Regions from separate parts of the Lysinibacillus sp. 54212 genome, predicted to be linked through region 1. Evidence: riboswitches for the same ligand, from Rfam matches in the RefSeq annotation. Region 1 holds a riboswitch; each other region holds the start of a gene.

Region 1 (4,179 bases):
GTTCATTTCACCACGCACATAGGCAATACAAGCAAGATAAAAAAGACAGTGTTCAATTTTATCTTGTTGCTTTTTTCTTTTATATGTTTTCAATAGCTGATTAATCACGATTTTTGCTTCTTCGTATTCAGCTGTTTTACAGCGTGCAATAGCATAATGCATTCGCTGCTGGAGACTATCCATAAACATCACTTCCTTATAGCGGAGCTCCTACTAATTTCGCTGTTAAATGTAGTATTAATAACCTTGTATGTGTTCATACATAGAATAAAAAATTACGGCAAGCTGCAAAATAAAAAACCTCCAAATATAGTTTTGGAGGGTAAAATATACTTATTTTTTATTCAAAATCAAGTCAATTAGCTCTTGTCGATCGATTAAATATACATCGTTAATGTTCGCTAGCTTTATTGCTTGTTTTGTAAAGTAGCTATTCGTCACAACCCAAGCTTCAGTAGCTTCATACATTTTAATAGCACCGATAATTTCCTGCACAGCCTTTACTCCGACAGTACTTGAATAGCGTTTCGCCTGTACAGCGATAATGTCTTCACGGTCCTTTAAAATCAAATCTGCTCCGTAATCGCCAGAAGTGGCTGTATAAGTCACTTTAAATCCTCGACGTTTAAACAATTCACCTAAAAACTGCTCGAATTCTTCGCCTGTCATTACATCGACTTCCTTCATACCAGCTTTTCTAAGGCGCGCGGTTTTACGTGATTTACGCCAAGCCTTAAAGCCTATCGATAACACAAAATAAAGAACAATTGCTGCTCCGATTCCTTGCAATGTTTGGGTGAAATACCAGCCAAGCGCGGCAACGATTAGTATAGGAAGTGTTGGCAGTATACGAATGCGTCTTTTTTTCTTTGCTCTACGTTTACGCAAAATTATGTTCTCCTTTGAAAAATCATCCTCGCCATTATTATAGCACAAAAGAGTACATACGTTTGCCTTATTCGTGTATTGTTTTATTATTACCTGCAATGTATCCGGAGATGAGCAATGCAATGGCAATGGCAATAAAAATCGTATTCGGTACGAACCAGCTTCCGGTAACATCTTTAATAAATCCGAAGCAGGTTGGTCCGACTGCTGCTAGTAAATAACCAATTGACTGTGCAAATCCCGATAATTCTGCCGCTTCATAAGCAGTACGCGTACGAAGAGTAAAGAGCATCATAGCGAGTCCGAACGATGAACCGCCAGCAAGACCTAAAAATATCATCCAAACTACAGCGTAATCCGTCCATTCCATAAGCACGCCAGTAAATCCGATAAGGTAGAAAGTCGAAAATACTAGTACTAATGGACGTTGTGTTGTAAGCTTTGCCGCAATAATCGGCGTAATAAAGGTCATAGGGATTTGTGCAAACTGCATGACAGAAAATAGCCAGCCAGCATTTGCTGCATCAATACCTTGTGAAATATAAATCTCTGGGATCCAAGCAGCAGTTGTGTAAAAAATGAAGGACTGCAATCCCATGGCGAACATCACTGCCCAAGCAAGTGGGGAGCGAATTAGAGTTGACCACCCTGCTCCTTTTGATGTTCCGCTAGATAGCTGGACTTTTTCCCCTCGCAATTGTGGTATCCAAAATAAGGTTGCTGCAATTGTGACAACAAGCGCAATAGCTAATGCTCCTTGCCAACCGACTGTAGTATTAGCAATTGGATAGCTGACACCTGCACCAAGACCACTCGATAAATTCATCGCCACTGTGTAAATTCCAGTTAACAATCCAATATGTAACGGATATTTCATTTTGAAAAAGCTTGGTATTAAAACATTTCCGAAAGAAATCGCGACGCCAATTAACACTGTGCCAACGAGTAGTAGTGACGTTGTTCCGAGTGAGCGTAGTATAATCCCGAAAGTAAGTAGGATGACTGAATAAAATAACGTCCACTCCATACCAAAGCGTGATGCAACACGTGGAGCAAATGGCGATACAATTGCAAAAGCGAGTAATGGGATAGTCGTTAAAAATCCTGCTAACACATTGGAAATACCAAGTCCATCTCGAATAAATGACGTAATCGGTCCAACAACGGTTAGTGGTGTTCGTAATGTCATAGCTACAAGGATAATAGCAACAACAAATAAGATGACCTTGCTATTGAATTGTAATTTTTTGCTCCTATATTCTTTTGTTGATGCCATTGTGAATATTCCTCCTATTGCTTTTCTTATTGGTCTGAATAGTCTAAAAAAACTGAAAAAGCAAAAATAATTGATAACAAAAATTTGCTATGTTAAACTCGAAGACGTTATCTAATTTAATAGATTTTGCCTCATTTGAAAATGGGGTAGAGGTCGCAATCATTATGACTAGTATAGCTGAGATTTGGAGAATCGGGGAAGCTTTATGAAAGGAATGGTTGCCGAAGTAGTTTGTCACTACCAGGGCATACTATTGGGGCTGTTTTCGAATAGGAACAGAACTGCCGCATTTTAGCGGGTGAGCTATCGTTTCAAGTTGATGAGGACTTAATATAAGCCGTCACATTACCTTGTGGCGGTTTTAAATTTTTCTCATTGCGATGAAAGATGCCAAAAGCATTTTAAATCAAAAGGAGTTATAAAAAAATGAGTGAAGTAAAAATAGATAGGCTTGGACATAAATCTGAGTTAAAAAGAGGTTTAAAAAGTCGTCATATTACGATGATTTCTTTAGGTGGGACGATTGGTACAGGATTATTCCTAGCATCCGGCGCTTCCATTGCACAGGCTGGTCCTGGCGGTGCGCTACTTGCTTACGCATTGATTGGTATTATGGTGTATTTTTTAATGACAAGCTTAGGGGAGATGGCGGCATTTATGCCAACATCCGGCTCTTTTAGTACGTATGCAACAAGATTTGTTGATCCAGCACTTGGGTTTGCGCTTGGCTGGAACTATTGGTATAACTGGGCAATTACAATTGCGGCAGAAATCGCGGCAGTATCATTAATTATGAAATATTGGTTCCCAGATAGCTCTTCAGCGTTGTGGACAGTTATGTTTATCGCTGTCGTATTAACGTTTAACATGTTGTCAGTTAAAGCATATGGCGAAAGTGAATATTGGTTTGCGATGATTAAAGTTGCAACGGTTATTATTTTCATTATTGTTAGTTTCTTAATGATTTTTGGGCTTTTAGGTGGAAATGATCCTGTAGGCTTTAAAAATTTCTTTGTGGATGAAGCACCATTTAACGGTGGCTTCCTAGCAACATTTGGTATATTCCTTGCAGCAGGGTTCTCTTTCCAGGGGACAGAGCTATTAGGGGTGACGGCAGGCGAAACGGATAATCCAGCAAAAAGTATTCCGAAAGCGGTACGTTCGGTTTTCTGGCGTATTTTACTGTTTTATATTTTTGCCATTGGTGCAATTGGGTTATTAATCCCGTATACAGATACACGATTATTATCAGATGATATCGCTGTATCACCATTTACCATTGTTTTTGATAATCTAGGTGTAGCATTTGCTGCCTCTGTGATGAATGCCATTATTTTAACGGCTATGCTATCTGCAGGAAACTCAGGTCTATATGCAGCAAGCCGTATGCTCTATCAGCTTGCGGTAGACGGAAAAGCACCAAAGTTTTTCATGAAGGTGAATACACGTGGTATTCCGGTATATTCACTTCTTGCTACATTGGCAGTAGGAAGCTTAGCATTTTTAGCATCCTTCTTCGGTGATGGTGTCGTGTATATGTGGCTACTAAATGCATCGGGTATGTCCGGTTTTATTGCATGGCTAGGAATTGCAATTAGTCATTATCGTTTCCGAAAAGCATATATTGCGCAAGGACGAGACGTATCGCTGCTTCCTTATCGTGCAGCACTATATCCATTTGGACCACTCTTCGCCTTTATCGTGTGTATGATTGTCATCCTTGGCCAAAACTACACAGCATTTACAGGTGACTCGATTGACTGGTACGGTATTTTAGTATCGTATATTGGCCTTCCGCTATTCGCAATATTATGGCTAGGCTATAAACTAAAACATAAAACAAAAATCGTTCCATTACAGGAATGTGATTTGGACTATAAATAATGAGAAAGCGGCTTGCATTGGGCAGGTCGCTTTTTTCTTTTTGAAACATTTATAGAATTCCCATGTTTTCTCAGCTTCTAAATTACTATAATGAAGAAAGGACAGATATTAATATAAGGGGCGAATAAAAG
Region 2 (4,179 bases), on a different contig from region 1:
TGCTAACTGACGATAAAACGTATCCGTATATTAAAATAACAAATGAAAAGTATCCTCGTATATTAACGACTCGGAAAGTGAAAAAGGATAAGGCACGATATTTTGGACCGTATCCAAATGTTTTTGCAGCGAATGAAACGAGAAAGCTGCTTGACCGCCTATATCCATTACGAAAGTGTGCGAAGCTCCCGAACCAAGTGTGCTTATACTATCATCTTGGGCAATGCTTAGCGCCCTGTGTAAAGGATATTGAAAAGGAAATATTCGACGATATGATAGAAGACATTGTTAAATTTTTAAACGGCGGCTATGAGGACGTAAAGCACGATTTAGAGGCAAAAATGCTAGAGGCAGCTGAGAAGCTTGAGTTTGAACGAGCAAAGGAGTTCCGTGATCAAATTAACCATATTGAAACGGTCATGCAAAAGCAAAAAATTGTAACGGGAGACCTATCCAATCGAGACGTTTTTGGCTATGCAGTAGACAAGGGCTGGATGTGTGTACAAGTGTTTTTTGTCCGCCAAGGTAAGCTAATTGAGCGAGATGTATCCATTTTCCCAATTTACCAGGATCCAGACGAGGAATTTTTAACCTTTGTCGGACGCTTTTACGAGTCACCACAGCATATAAAGCCAAAAGAGGTTTTAATTCCAGCAACCGTTGATGAAGCACTATTGGAAAAGCTACTTCATGTGCAGGTAAGGATTCCAAAGCGTGGCTCAAAGAAAGAGCTCGTTGAAATGGCAATTAAAAATGCCCGGATTGCAATTCATGAAAAATTCCAGTTAATCGAGCGTCAGGAAGAGAGAACAGTGGGGGCTTGTGAAGCGTTAGGAGAGGCATTAAATATCGCAGTACCACTTCGTATAGAAGCCTTTGATAATAGCCATATGCACGGCGCGGATCCGGTTTCTGCAATGGTCGTGTTTATAGATGGTAAGCCTGCCAAAAAAGAGTATAGAAAATATAAAACTCGAGAGGCAGCCAAGCACGATGATTATGGTGCAATGCAGGAAGTGGTTAGAAGACGCTATTCACGAGTGCTCCGTGAAAATTTGCCGCTGCCAGATTTAATTATTATCGATGGTGGTAAAGGCCAAATGGAGGTTGCACGTGAAGTGATAGAAGATGAGCTTGGTTTATATATTCCGATTGCTGGCTTAGCAAAGGACGCTAAGCATAAAACATCACAATTACTTTTCGGAGATCCTCCCGCACCGATTGAAATGAAACGCACTAGTGATGGATTTTATTTGTTACAACGAATTCAGGATGAGGTCCATCGTTTTGCCATCACTTTTTTACGTCAGCAGCAGCAAACAAATGCGATTACATCGGTACTTGATGAAATTGAAGGTATTGGACCTAAACGGAAACAACAGCTTCTTAAGCATTTCGGCTCCGTGAAGAAAATTAGAGAAGCATCCATCGAACAATTACTAGAGGCAGGTATCCCAAATAAACTGGCTCTTTCGATTTATGGCTATTTTCAGAAAGAAACGTTGAAAAACGACTAGCATTATGCTATCTTTACAATAATAATTCAATATTTTTAGATAGAGGCGCGGGCTTCAAGAGTACAATTTGTGAGGGGGAACAACTCCTATGACCATATTGGAAAGGGGAAACCGCCGAAGTGAACGACAGCTTGTTCCTGTCCTTTGCTGGTTTTACGTTTAAGAAATGTAGAACTGTCAGAATGATGTATTCTGGAGAGCTATCTCGACAACTAATTTTAGATTCGTTTTTGAGGCGGCTTTTCACATGTGTGAGAAGCTGCCTTTTTTTTCTTAAAGGGGAGTGTTGAAATGAAACGGGAATCAAGTGTGCAAAGTGTTCAGTATGAATCAGATATTATTCAAATTACGGTAGGATACAATAATTTTAAAGAGGCATTAGTAGAAGAAATTTTTAACGAGCTTACTAGACAAGGGATCGATGTAGATAGTGGTGTTGAAAAGAATATAGACGGTGAAAATTCTAAGATTTCATTTTCAATCGCCAAGGAAGCATTCCCTGAGGCTCTTCGTGTGCTAGAGGCAACTAAAGCATCGCTAGGCTTTAGTTTTGCAGATTTTGAAGTTGGCTTAGCGAAGATCACAATACTAGGGACAGAAACTATTTCAATGCCCGATGTTACGAGCTCCATTTTTACCCGTCTTGAAAAGGAAGAGATTCTAGTGAAAACAGCTTCAGGATCGGACGATCAAATATCGGTAGTCGTTGCTCAAGAGGATATGATGAAAGCTGCAAACGCTTTATATGATGAATTAAATATAAGTGTGTAGTGGCCGTGTATAGGCCATAATTGTAAATCTTCGGGGCAAAAAATAAGTCGTCTGAGTCAGTTTAAAACTAATCAGACGACTATATCCTTTGTAAGAATCTATGAATGTTTTAGAATGTAAAATTACGATACATTGTTGAAGATAGTGATTTATTAATTAATTACGATTTACACGTTTATTTTGCGAGAATTCTCTCTTTTAAATCCCATTTTACAGTGAATGAAACTTTGTTTTGTTTACCGTTCACTTCATCATAGCATTCTGTTAAAAAGCCATTTAGTTTTTGAGTTTGCTCTGCCAAAAAACCTGCTTCAAGTCTAAAACAACGCTGATTTGTTTTTAGTATATTTTGGTCAGTCTCTAATACGTAAATTGCACTATCCTTCTGTTCCTTTTCTAACGATAAGGATCCCCAGCCGGCTTGTTCAAAAAAAGAATTTGCTTCTTCTATAGAAAATAACGGAAACTTGCGAGCTAGCTCTTTCCCAGCCCAGTATAATACATCATTTTCATGTTTACCCAGTATGGAAGAAAGGACATGATCCCGAATAATTTCATAGCCGAATATTGGAATCGCTTTCATCTTATCTTCATTCATTCTATTAACCTCTTTCTAGAATTTTCTTATTTTTTAGATTTATTCCCATATGGAATGACACGTTTTAGAAAAAACGTGTTTTAAGCAGCGAAAATGTACGTTTTTAGTGGTCCTTAAATAATCCTCAGTGCCTTGACGCTTGTACTTCTTGAGAGTACAATGGACATGTCATAATATTGTACCATGATGAAATATGCAGTCAATCACCTAACGGTTACAAAGTATTGACAAAGAGAAAAGCATATTTTAAGTACTAAGGGGGGTAACAATCTTGTCGAAAGATCGTGAGTTTTTATGGCGCCGCTTACATTCTTTACTTGGTGTAATTCCAGTAGGTTTGTTCTTGGTGTTCCACTTATCACTGAACTTCACTGCAGTTGGTGGTGAAGAAGCTTACAATAATGCTACAGGAATGATGGAATTAGTTCCTCACTCATTATTGTTACTAATGGAATGGGTAATTATTTATATACCATTAATGTTCCATGCATTTTACGGAATCTACATTGCATTTACTGCAACGCACAACACACAGCGCTTCGGTACTTTCCGTAACTGGATGTTCCGTCTACAACGTATGACTGGGATTTTCCTAGTTATCTTCGTAGCATGGCACATTTTCCAAACGCGTGTTCAAAAGGCGCTTGGAGCTGAAGTTAACTTTGATATGATGGCTGAAATTGTAGATAATCCTGGATTCTTAATTTTCTATATCGTAGGTATCTTATCTGCAACATTCCACTTAGCAAACGGTTTATGGTCGTTCTTAGTAAGCTGGGGTATTACTCAGTCAAAACAATCACAAAAAATTGCTACATATATTACAATGGCATTCTTCGTAGTGCTTTCGATTGTCGGCGTAGCAGCAATTTTAGCGTTCGTAGTATAAACAAGTTGCAATTAATTAGTGAATAAACTTGCAACATTAAGTGTTCGAAATGGATAGATAAAGCAATGTTAGAGGAGTGAGAATCAATCATGGCAAAGAGCAAAGTAATTGTTGTTGGTGGCGGCTTAGCAGGCTTAATGGCAACAATTAAAGCAGCTGAAGATGGTACTGCGGTTGAATTATTCTCATTAGTTCCAGTAAAGCGTTCACACTCTGTTTGTGCGCAGGGCGGAATTAATGGTGCAGTAAATACAAAAGGTGAAGGGGATTCTCCATGGATCCACTTTGACGATACAGTTTATGGTGGCGACTTCTTAGCAAACCAACCACCAGTAAAGGGTATGTGTGATGCAGCCCCTGGTATTATTCACTTAATGGACCGTATGGGAGTTATGTTTAACCGT
Region 3 (4,179 bases), on a different contig from region 1:
ATATTCCCACCAGACGGGGTTTCAAGTAGATTAATGCAGCGTAGAAGGGTTGATTTTCCAGAACCAGATGAGCCGATTAAGCAAACAACCTCCCCTTTTTGCACATTAAAATTCACATCACGAAGGACTTCATTCGAGCCGAAAGATTTACTTAAATTTTGTATTTCAATTACGTTTGTCATTGTAAGACTTCCCCTCCGCTATGTTGATCTACTTTTTTATATGCATCAGGTCCATCCATTCTTCTCTCTATCCAGCGTAGGATACGAGTTGCTGTAAAGGTCATAGCTAAATAGATTAAACACGTAATTAAAAATGTTTCCGCAAATTTATAATTGATCGATGCAATCGACTTTGATTGGAAATAAAGCTCGGTTACACTTATAACATTTAATACTGCTGTATCCTTTATATTCATTACTAACTGATTACCGGTAGCAGGTAGGATATTTCGAGCAACCTGTGGAAGAACTACATGAATCATCGTTTGCAGATGGTTCATCCCGATTGCTTGTGCCGCCTCATATTGCCCCTTATCGATGGACACAATGCCACCGCGTACGATTTCTGCCATATAGGCACCCGTATTTAAACCTACTACGACTAGTGCAGCGACGAATGTATCAAGCTTGATGCCATATGAGAATAAACCGAAGTATATTACCATCGCCTGTACAATCATTGGAGTACCACGGAATACTTCAACATAGCACGATAAAATGAAGTTAAATATTTTTAAAGCAATACTTTTCACCGAACGTTTTCGCACTGGAATTGTATGCATAATTCCAATAAAAAATCCGATAAGCACACCAATGATTGTACTAATAATTGCAATCATTAGCGTTATCCCTGCACCTCGTAAAAACATTGGCCAGTTATTTTCTAGAATATTGAGTATTGTTTCTAAACTCATGAAAATCCCCCTAACAGTTCAATCACTGTCTTTTAGAAAAACTAGCCGACAAAATTATGTTCGGCTAGTCCCATTATTTATTATTGAGCTGGTTGATTAGCAATCGCAGCATCCATTAATTTTGTACGTTCTTCTTCAGAAATACCTTTAATAATTTCATTCATTTTGTCTGTAAGATCTGACCCTTTACGTACACCGATTGCTACTGCTGTATCAGCTGGATTTGTTTTAAACCCTTTTTGAAGCTCTACATAAGCAAAGTCCTTATTCGCTGCTGTTGACGAAACCGCTTCTGGACGCTCCGCTACATAGCCATCAATAACGCCTGATTTTAATGCAACGCGCATTGCATTGAAATCATCCATTGCTGTTTGTTTATCAACATTAGGAATTTGATCGATTACATCATAGTTAGTCGTACCTAATTGAGATGTGATTTTCGCCTTTGCAAAATCCTCTAATGTTTTAGCTTTTTCAAATGGACCACCTTTTTTCACAACGATAACAAAATCAGACGTATAATAGTTTTCTGTGAAATCGATTGATTCCTTTCGTTCATCAGTCGGACTCATCCCTGCAATAATGGCATCAACTACACCTGACTGCACGGCAGGAACTAATCCGTTCCACTCCATCTTTACAATAACTAACTCTTTGCCAAGACCTTCAGCAACCTTTTTGGCGATTTCAACATCATAGCCACCTGCATATTCAGCAGCCCCGTCGATTTTCACTGCACCGTTTCCATCATCCATTTGAGTCCAGTTGAACGGTGGATAACCTGCTTCCATCCCAACTCGTAAAACATTGCTTTCTTCTTTTTCTTGGTCATTGTCATTTGACGATGAACCTGTTTTACCATCATCAGAACCACATGCAGCAAGAATTAACACTGTCATCATCCCTGCTATCAATACTAAAAGCTTCTTTTTCATACGATTCTCTCCTTTTTCTGAAAGTTTAGGCAATAAATAAAGCGACCTTAGAAGAACTTAAGGTCGCTTGAATATTATTAGCCCATATCCTCTAGTTCCCATATTGAGATAGCACACCTTGTAATGAACGGGAAGGATCAAACAAGACAGTCCTGCAATTATTCATTGCAGACCCAGCGAAACGTAGTGAGCCTACGAACACGCTTCGGCGATATTTCCTTCTTTTTCATTTCATCGTTTGCTCTAACTCTATGAAAAACTAATAAATACCGCGCCTCTACCTCACGAGACTGTGAGGTTTATATTTAATTAATAATAGAATATTACAACATTCTGATTTATGTGTCAATATTCATTTTTCTGATATATGAAACAATATGCTAATATATACTTCATTTTGCATTCATTTACATTCACTTCAAGGATACGATTCCCACCTTGCTACGCACTTTCAACAAGACTAAAGTCACATAAATCTCTACGGACATATAAAATTATGTGATGGTTCAATATCTAAACATTATTCATTTCATACCAGTTCCTATATCTTTATTGGTGTACAAGTAATCCTATAATAGATTATATGATTCTTTTCTCTTCAAAAAAAACTAGATGTTGATAACTCACAGCTAATTTTTTGATGAAGGCTTTAAAGATTTCATCTTCCTAGGAATGTCCCATTTCATCCCAACAAATATCCAAAACAACAGCAATAAACTGTAAACGAATGGCATATAGAATAAAGCTCCCGCATCTTTTCCATTTTGTACGGCAATACCAATAAAAGCCCAAATAACAACGAATGAAAATAAAATATCTCTGTTTTTCACACGAATATAAAAGGCTAATAATGTTGCTAATAACAGTAATATTTGGGCCCACGTTTGTTCTGAAATACCCCAACCATTCCAGCCATAATACTTCAGTACATAGCTGATATTTGCCATTAGCGCTACACTAATCCACCCTAAATAAACCGAAAACGGCAGTCTATCAGATAAGCGATAATCACCTGCTGGATAACTCCTATAAATGATAATCAAACTTAATAATAGGCAAATCATAACTACTACAGATATAAGGAAGTAATTATAATGCCAGCTCAACAACCAAGCGATATTGTAAAGGCATGTAATAAGGAAAAGATCTATTCTATACCGACTCACCTCATCTGTTGGAAGACGGAGCTGTTGGAAGAGCCATATTCCTAGTAAAATATAAATTAACCCCCAAATAGCAAACACATACCCGGCAGGAGTAAATAATACATCTACTTCATTAGAGATTTCACCTGTCGTTTTTCCGTTTATCCCTACCGTGGTGGCTAAAGCATTAATGCTAATCATTGCCAAATAACTAATAACGGCTAACCATTTCATGTCTTTCCCCCCTCAAAAGATCTTTACTTCAATATATTTCGTTCCAAGAGGGCAATATACATGACTTTCTAAAACAATTTAGGAGTGGCTCATAGACTATAAATAATCAAGGTAACAAAGGAACTCTATAGAGTTATATGCCTATCCTGAATACCACATATTCAAATTACCAAGTTAAAACAAAAAAGTCCCCCACAATCATTGATATACCAACGATTGTGGGGGATACTGTTAATTATGAAATTAATAGTTCTATACTCTTTTTTATTCTTCAGGAAACTTCTCAACCCGCTGTATAATAGGTTAAAACTCAAATTTACTATGTAACTCCTTTGAATTCTTTTCATAAATTTTCCTTTTCATTATGTTTTTTATCCTCTTGCCTGTAGAACACTTTTTGGCAACTTAAAATCGATCAAAAAAACTACCTCAACCGAGATAGTCTTTTTCGTGTTATTTAAGATTCACATGCCCAACCGTCTCCATCAAGGTCCATTTTGGGTTGGTAAGCCCAATGTCCCTTTTGAACACCTTTTGGGAAATCTTTTCTTAACTCTGTACAGTTCTTGTACGAATTATTAGGAGATGTAGGTGGTTCTGGTTCTACTACCTCATCACCTGGTTTGAACTCTTTTGCGTCAATTGAATAAGAATCACTATTTATAGTAGCGATGATTGTCCCATCTTGAGCCGTCGAGTAAGCTTTAGCACCAACTGCTTTGATGTTACCTAAAACACTTTTGTGAGGATAACCGTAAGCGTTGTCTTTACCGTAACTCAAAATAACCGATTCAGGATAACTAGTAGATTTTAAGAAATCCAATGAAGTGCTTATGTCAGATCCATGATTACCAGCTTTTATAATTGTGCCAGGAATATCTGCAAAATATAATAATTTTCTTTCTATCTCGCTATCTGCATCGGCCATCAATAAGACATCACTTTTACC

The links. A riboswitch is a leader RNA that binds a small molecule or an ion and turns the genes downstream of it on or off. The one in region 1 is predicted to bind lysine.
Region 2: linked by a shared signal. The riboswitch ahead of V4T18_RS12310 (ACT domain-containing protein) and the one ahead of V4T18_RS06055 (amino acid permease) in region 1 are both predicted to bind lysine.
Region 3: linked by a shared signal. The riboswitch ahead of V4T18_RS13560 (transporter substrate-binding domain-containing protein) and the one ahead of V4T18_RS06055 (amino acid permease) in region 1 are both predicted to bind lysine.

The regions. Positions count from the first base shown of each region.
Region 1 covers NZ_JBAFWZ010000006.1:105,105-109,283, forward strand. Annotated here, with positions in the region: gene V4T18_RS06040 (hypothetical protein) at 1-183, opposite strand, end outside; gene V4T18_RS06045 (restriction endonuclease) at 334-888, opposite strand; gene V4T18_RS06050 (CynX/NimT family MFS transporter) at 956-2,164, opposite strand; lysine riboswitch at 2,304-2,478, shown strand; gene V4T18_RS06055 (amino acid permease) at 2,591-4,048, shown strand.
Region 2 covers NZ_JBAFWZ010000016.1:46,085-50,263, reverse strand. Annotated here, with positions in the region: gene uvrC (excinuclease ABC subunit UvrC) at 1-1,517, shown strand, start outside; lysine riboswitch at 1,550-1,728, shown strand; gene V4T18_RS12310 (ACT domain-containing protein) at 1,809-2,288, shown strand; gene V4T18_RS12305 (YslB family protein) at 2,464-2,886, opposite strand; gene V4T18_RS12300 (succinate dehydrogenase cytochrome b558 subunit) at 3,158-3,775, shown strand; gene sdhA (succinate dehydrogenase flavoprotein subunit) at 3,865-4,179, shown strand, end outside.
Region 3 covers NZ_JBAFWZ010000020.1:45,123-49,301, reverse strand. Annotated here, with positions in the region: gene V4T18_RS13570 (amino acid ABC transporter ATP-binding protein) at 1-182, opposite strand, end outside; gene V4T18_RS13565 (amino acid ABC transporter permease) at 179-916, opposite strand; gene V4T18_RS13560 (transporter substrate-binding domain-containing protein) at 997-1,851, opposite strand; lysine riboswitch at 1,953-2,139, opposite strand; gene V4T18_RS13555 (tryptophan-rich sensory protein) at 2,481-3,230, opposite strand; gene V4T18_RS13550 (stalk domain-containing protein) at 3,688-4,179, opposite strand, start outside.